Regions from separate parts of the Pseudorhizobium flavum genome, predicted to be linked through region 1. Evidence: riboswitches for the same ligand, from Rfam matches in the RefSeq annotation. Region 1 holds a riboswitch; the other holds the start of a gene.

What was found. Region 1 has a riboswitch for S-adenosylmethionine ahead of metA (homoserine O-acetyltransferase MetA). Riboswitches for the same ligand answer to the same signal wherever they lie in the genome.
Region 2: it holds a riboswitch for S-adenosylmethionine, as region 1 does, so the genes downstream of both, ACEPP2_RS02515 (O-succinylhomoserine sulfhydrylase) here and metA (homoserine O-acetyltransferase MetA) in region 1, are expected to answer to the same signal.

What each region holds. Positions count from the first base shown of each region.
Region 1 covers NZ_JBIOKZ010000003.1:325,295-328,695, reverse strand. The annotation lists gene ACEPP2_RS08405 (vWA domain-containing protein) at 1-1,162, opposite strand, end outside; gene metA (homoserine O-acetyltransferase MetA) at 1,164-2,084, opposite strand; SAM riboswitch at 2,139-2,216, opposite strand; gene ACEPP2_RS08395 (AAA family ATPase) at 2,269-3,108, opposite strand; gene ACEPP2_RS08390 (thiamine diphosphokinase) at 3,209-3,401, shown strand, end outside.
Region 2 covers NZ_JBIOKZ010000001.1:537,780-541,180, reverse strand. The annotation lists gene apaG (Co2+/Mg2+ efflux protein ApaG) at 1-42, opposite strand, end outside; gene ACEPP2_RS02515 (O-succinylhomoserine sulfhydrylase) at 214-1,398, opposite strand; SAM riboswitch at 1,443-1,521, opposite strand; gene ACEPP2_RS02510 (2'-deoxycytidine 5'-triphosphate deaminase) at 1,596-2,690, shown strand; tRNA gene ACEPP2_RS02505 (tRNA-Gly) at 2,752-2,825, shown strand; gene ACEPP2_RS02500 (class I SAM-dependent methyltransferase) at 3,095-3,401, shown strand, end outside.

The DNA.
Region 1 (3,401 bases):
TAACCTGCTCTAGGCCGCCGAGGGTGAGCGGGTACATCCGCTCCGACAGTATGTGGCGCATCATCGCGATAGACTGCACGTAGCTCCAGTGCGCTTCCGGTACCGGATTGATCCAGGCGAAGCGGTGGAAGTGTGCGATGATGCGGCGAAGCCAGGCTTCTCCCGGTTCCTTGTTCCAGTGCTCCACGGAACCACCCGGATGGCTGATCTCGTAGGGGCTCATCGATGCGTCCCCAACGAAGATCACCCGGTAGTCGCTGCCGAACCCGTTGATGATCGCTTCCGTGGGCAGTCGTTCCGACCGCCGGCCATTGTTCTTCCAGACGCTCTCGTAGAGGCAGTTGTGGAAATAGAAATGCTCCAGATGGCGAAATTCGCTGCGGACGGCGGAGAAAAGCTCCTCTACCTCCCGCACATGGTCGTCCATCGAGCCTCCGACATCGAAGAACATCAAGAGCTTGACGGCATTGCGGCGCTCCGGTCGCGTCTGCACGTCGAGATATCCGTGTTCCGCTGTGGAGCGGATTGTCCCCTGCAGGTCAAACTCCTCCGCCGCACCTTCCCGCACCCATCGCCGCAGCCGGCGAAGGGCGATCTTGATGTTACGGGTGCCGAGTTCCACCGTGTCGTCGAGATCGGAAAATTCCCGCTTGTCCCAGACCTTGACGGCGCGCCGATGCCGCGACCCTTCCTGCCCGATACGGACGCCCTCGGGATTGTAGCCATAGGCGCCGAAGGGCGAAGTGCCGGCAGTTCCGATCCACTTCGATCCACCTTGGTGGCGGCCTTTCTGCTCCTCCAGCCGCTTGCGCAGCGTCTCCATCAGCTTCTCGAAGCCGCCGAGCGTCTCGATGAGCCGCTTCTCCTCCTCCGTCAGGTGCTTTTCCGCGAGCCTGCGCAGCCACTCCTCGGGAAGTTCGCTCGCCTCCACTCCGGCCTCTCCCGATACCGCCTGCAGCCCGCGGAAATGCGACGCGAAGACCCGATCGAACCGATCGATATGTCGCTCGTCCTTTACCAGGCAGGTGCGCGCGAGAAAGTAGAAGGCGTCGACATCGAAATCCGCCAGGCCCTGCTTCATCCCCTCGATGAGGCTCAGGTATTCGCGCAACGTGACGGGCAGCTTTTCCGCCTTCAGCTGCAGGAAAAACGAAAGCAGCATTCTACTCGGTCCCGATCCGCTCCAGGTCGTAATGGGTGGTCTGGTAGATCTCGTTGATCCAGTTGCCGAACAGGAGATGCGCATGGCTGCGCCAGCGGTTCTGCGGCGGCAGCGTCACGTCATTGTGCGGAAAGTAGTCATGCGGCATCTTGATAGGCACGCCCGCATTGACGTCGCGGAAGTACTCCTCCGCCAGCGACGTGGAATCATACTCCACGTGATTGAACATGTAGAGGCGGCGGCCTTTCGCTTCCTCGACGAGGCAGACGCCCATCTCCTCCGATTCCATCAGGATCCTGAGGTCCGGGATCTTGTCGATGTCCTCGCGCCGAACCTCCGTCCAGCGCGACACCGGCACCTGGAAGTCGTCCGAGAAGCCGGTCAGGTAAACGGACGACGGGCAGAGATTGCGGTGGCGGTAGACTCCGAACGCCTTCTCCTTCAACTCGTGCTTCGGCACACCATGGAAGTGGTAGATCGCCGCCATTGCACCCCAGCAGACATTCATCGTCGAATGGACATTGGTGGTTGTCCAGTCAAGGATCTGCTGCATCTCGTCCCAGTAGGTCACGCTCTCGAAGGGCAGCGTCTCTACCGGCGCACCGGTGATGATGAAGCCGTCGAACTTCCGATGCTTCACCTCGTCCCAGGTATCGTAGAAGGAGAGCAGGTGCTCCTCCGACGTGTTCTTTGCCTTGTGGCCACCGATCCTCACCAGCGACAGCTCCACCTGAAGCGGAGTCGCGCCGACGAGGCGCGCCATCTGAAGCTCGGTCTTGATCTTGTTCGGCATGAGGTTGAGGAGCCCGATCTGCAGCGGCCGGATGTCCTGCCGCACCGCAACCGTCTCGGTCATCACCCGCACGCCCTCCTGCACGAGGGTTTCGAAGGCGGGCAGCGTATCGGGGATCTTGATCGGCATCGCACACTCACAAAACAAAAAGCCGGCGGCGACAAATCGCAACCGGCGCGTCAAAGTGAACTTCGCGCGGCCCTTTAGCGACTTGTTTAACGTGGCTGCAAGCCGGCCGGCCAAATCACCACGAAGTGCAATCTAGATAGGCTCTTCTTCCCCTCAGGTCAATTGCAGCCGCCGATGCCGGGGGCTACCGTTCCCGCCGGGCCATGAAGGCCAGCCGTTCGAACAGGTGGACGTCCTGCTCGTTCTTCAGCAGTGCCCCGTGCAGCCGGGGCAGGATCGTCTTGACGTCGGCACGCAGGTCAGCTGGGTCGATGTCGTCCGAGACCAGCAACCGGATCCAGTCGAGCGCCTCGGAGGTGGACGGCTTCTTGCGCAGGCCTGGCACCTCCCTGATCTGGTAGAACTGCGCCAGGGCGTTCCGGAGCAACTCCTGCTTGATGCCCGGATAGTGCACCTCGACGATGCGCGCGAGGGTCTCGGCATCCGGAAACCGGATGTAGTGGAAGAAACAGCGGCGAAGGAAGGCATCCGGCAGTTCCTTCTCGTTGTTCGAGGTGATGATGACGATCGGCCTCTGCTGCGCCTTCACCGTCTCGCCTGTCTCGTAGACATGGAACTCCATCCGGTCGAGCTCCTGCAGGAGGTCGTTCGGAAACTCTATATCCGCCTTGTCGATCTCGTCGATCAGCAGGACGGTCTTCTGCGGCGCGGCAAAGGCCTGCCAGAGCTTCCCCTGCCGGATATAGTTGCGAACATCATTCACGCGCTCGTCACCGAGCTGGCTGTCGCGCAGGCGCGAGACGGCGTCGTATTCGTAAAGGCCTTGCTGCGCCTTGGTGGTCGATTTGACGTTCCACGCAATGAGATCGAGACCGAGTGCCGACGCGATCTGCCGGGCGAGTTCCGTCTTGCCGGTCCCCGGCTCGCCTTTGACCAGGAGCGGTCGCTCGAGGCGGATGGCGGCGTTGACCGCGACCATCAGGTCGGTATCGGCGATATAGTCGGCTGTACCATGAAACTGCATGAGGAGACCTGTAGGGAATTTTGGCGGCAACCTAAAAGCTAGGCCGAACCGGTGCAAGCCGCTTTCCCTTGCCTGTCGGTCTGGGCTATGGACATCGCCAATGACCAAGTCCACGTTCACTATCCTCCTCGGAGGCGAGCTCACCGTCACAGAGCGGCTGCGCGAAGCGCTCGAAGGAAGCCGCTTCATCGCGGCCGACGGCGGCATGCGCCATGCCGCAACCCTCGGCATCGAGCCCGAGCTCTGGGTCGGTGATTTCGACTCGACACCGCCCGGGCTGATCGAGGCGCAGT
Region 2 (3,401 bases), on a different contig from region 1:
CTCGACGACGACCTCTATGTCACATGTCCTGGCGCGGTACATGCGCGACACCTTCTACCACATCCCATCCGATATGCTGCAGCTCCGCGGGAACGTCAAGAAACCCCGCGGTTTGGAGGAGAGCTCCGTGGCCTCTCGCGCGAAGTTTCGCCGGTTAAGGATAACCGGGGCGCCGACAGGCGGAACCTGCAACGCGCCCGGCGGAAGCCTCGGTCAACCCGGAAGCTTGTCCAGAGCCCTTGCGAAATCTTCAAGCAGGTCGTCAGTATCCTCTATACCCGCCGATAGCCGGAGCGTTCCCGGTGAGATGCCGAGCTCGGCCCGCGCCTCGTCAGTCAGGTTCTTGTGCGTCGTCGTCCCCGGATGGGTGATGAGGCTTTTGGCGTCGCCCAGATTGTTGGAGATTTTCACCACCTCCAGCGCATTCTGCAATCCGAAGGCTGCGGCCTTGCCACCCTTGAGTTCGAGGCAGACGAGCGTCGAGCCGCCAGTCATCTGCTTGGCGATGATGTCGGCCTGCGGATGGTCCGCGCGACCCGGATAGATGACCCTTGCCACCTTCGGATGGTTCGCCAGGAGATCGGCGATCCGCCCGGCATTTTCCGTCTGCTGGCGCACCCGAAGCGGAAGGGTCTCGATCCCCTTCAGGAGCGTCCAGGCATTAAAGGGCGACATGGCAGGACCAGTGTGGCGGAAGTAATCCTGCAGGCTTTCCTTGATCCACTCGCTGTCGGAAAGGACGACGCCGCCGAGGCAGCGGCCCTGTCCGTCGATGTGCTTCGTCGCGGAATAAACGACGACATGGGCACCGAGCTCCAGCGGCTTCTGGAAGAGCGGCGTCGCAAACACATTGTCCACCACCACCTTGGCGCCGATCTGGTTTGCGAGCTTCGCGACGCCGGCGATGTCGATTACCTCGAGTGTCGGATTGGTCGGGCTTTCCAGGAAGAAGACCTTGGTGTTCTTCCGGACCGCCTGTTCCCAGTTGACGAGATCGCGCCCGTCCACGAGCGTACATTCCACGCCGTACTTCGGCGCCAGCGTCTCCACCACCCAGCGGCAGGAGCCGAACAGGGCGCGCGCCGCAACGATATGGTCGCCCGCCTTGACCTGGCACAGGATCGCTGCCGCGACCGCGGCCATGCCCGAGGCCATGGCGCGAGCTTCCTCCGCGCCTTCCAGCAAGCACATGCGCTTCTCGAACATGTCGTTGGTCGGGCTGCCGTAGCGGGCATAGATATAGCCTTCGCTCTCGCCCTTGAAGCGTGCCTCGGCCGCCTCCGCCGTCTCGTAGACGAAGCCCTGCGTCAGGTAGATGGCCTCGGAAGTCTCGCCATATTGGGAGCGGATCGTTCCGCCATGGACGAGCTGGGTTGCGGGGCGCCATTTCGTGGTCATGCGCTTGCACCTTTCAGACACAAAAAAACCGGTCGCGTCAGCAGACCGGTTTCGCCCCGGTCTTTTTAGCCACTTGTTTAACGTGGCTGCAAGCCGACCGGCCAAATCACCACGGGATAAAGCTGCCATAGCGCCGGTCCTCGCTTGCGTCAATGGCAGGCATTTGGTTTTGTCCGGCAGGACGGGAAAGAACGACGATGAAAAGAACCACCGGGATCCTGGCCGATCGGGCCATCGCAGCGCTGTTTGACAGCGGGCGCCTCACATCCGAAAAGCCGCTGGACAGCGACCAGGTCCAGCCTGCCAGCCTCGATCTGCGCCTCGGCGCCAAGGCCTTCCGCGTCCGCGCGAGTTTCATGCCGGGCCCGAACAGCCGGGTCGCCGACAAGCTCGACCGGCTGAAGCTGCACGTGGTCGACCTTTCGGAAGGGGCGGTCCTCGAAACCGGCTGCGTCTATATCGTGCCGCTGATGGAAAGGTTGGACCTGCCGGCAGAAATGTCGGCCTCGGCCAACCCGAAAAGTTCCACCGGTCGCCTCGACATCTTTACCCGCGTCATCACCGACTATGCCCAGGAGTTCGACAAGATCCCTGCCGGCTATTCCGGCCCGCTCTATCTGGAGATCAGCCCGCGCACTTTCCCGATCGTCGTCCGGCGCGGCTCGCGCCTGTCGCAGATCCGCTTCCGCATCGGCAATGCCCTCCTGAACGAGCCGGAGCTTCTGCAATTGCATGGCGCCGAAACGCTGGTGGCGGCCCGCGAGCCCAATATCAGCGGAGGCGGCATTGCGCTGTCGATCGACCTCACGGGCGACAAGGAAGGCCTGATCGGCTATCGCGGCAAGCACCACACGGCTGTCGTCGACGTCGACAAGAAGGCCCAGCACGACATCTTCGACTTCTGGGAGCCGCTCTACAGCCGCGGCCGCAACGAACTGATCCTCGATCCCGACGAATTCTACATCCTCGTGTCGCGGGAAGCGGTCCACGTGCCGCCGCTTTACGCGGCGGAGATGACGCCTTTCGACCCGCTGGTGGGCGAGTTCCGCGTCCATTATGCCGGCTTCTTCGACCCCGGCTTCGGGCATGCCGAGGCGGGCGGCCGCGGCAGCCGCGCCGTTCTGGAAGTGCGCAGCCACGAGGTGCCGTTCATTCTCGAAGACGGCCAGATCGTCGGCCGCCTCGTCTACGAGCACATGCTGGAACGACCCGATGCCCTCTATGGCCTCGGCCTTGGCTCCAATTACCAGGCGCAGGGTCTGAAGCTGTCGAAGCACTTCCGGATCGGCTGACGCATCCGCCCGCGATCCATGCTTGACAGACGCCGCGAACTGGGCGAACTCTGCCCCCGTCGCGGGTGTAGCTCAATGGTAGAGCAGCAGCTTCCCAAGCTGACGACGAGGGTTCGATTCCCTTCACCCGCTCCAGCGCGCTCCGGCGGAGCGTCGAACATCCTTCGGTTCAGCAACGTTTGGCGAAGGTCTACCACGCCGGTTGATCGTCCGGCCTCACTTCGGTCGACGCATGCAATCCTCGATGAGCCCTCATCACCTTTGCCGATGCTTTTCAGAATTGCGAGGCAAAGCGGGTGTCAGAAATGGACCGGCACAGACGAGCATGACAGTGCGCAGGCATGCAGGGTGGATTGCGCACTATAAACTGCGTGATACTCTGTCCTTTACTTGGAGGACAGCGAGTGTCGGTCCTGGAAGGCTTGTTTCCCGAGGTGGGCGCGGGCGGATTTACTCGCATGGAGCCGAGGATCCAGTTCTATTCTCGCGTGCGGGCATTGCTGGAGCCCGATCACCATGTTCTTGAATTTGGTGCGGGTCGTGGCAAGTTCCATTATCTTGAAAACGACCCTATCAAGCGGATTACGGACATCAGCCGGATCCCAGCACGGTACGCACTATTTGACGTCGATCCCGTTGTGCTTGAGAACCCGACAAGCGAGGATCGACATGTTGCAGCCGTGGGCGAGAGCCTGCCTTTCGAAGATGGTA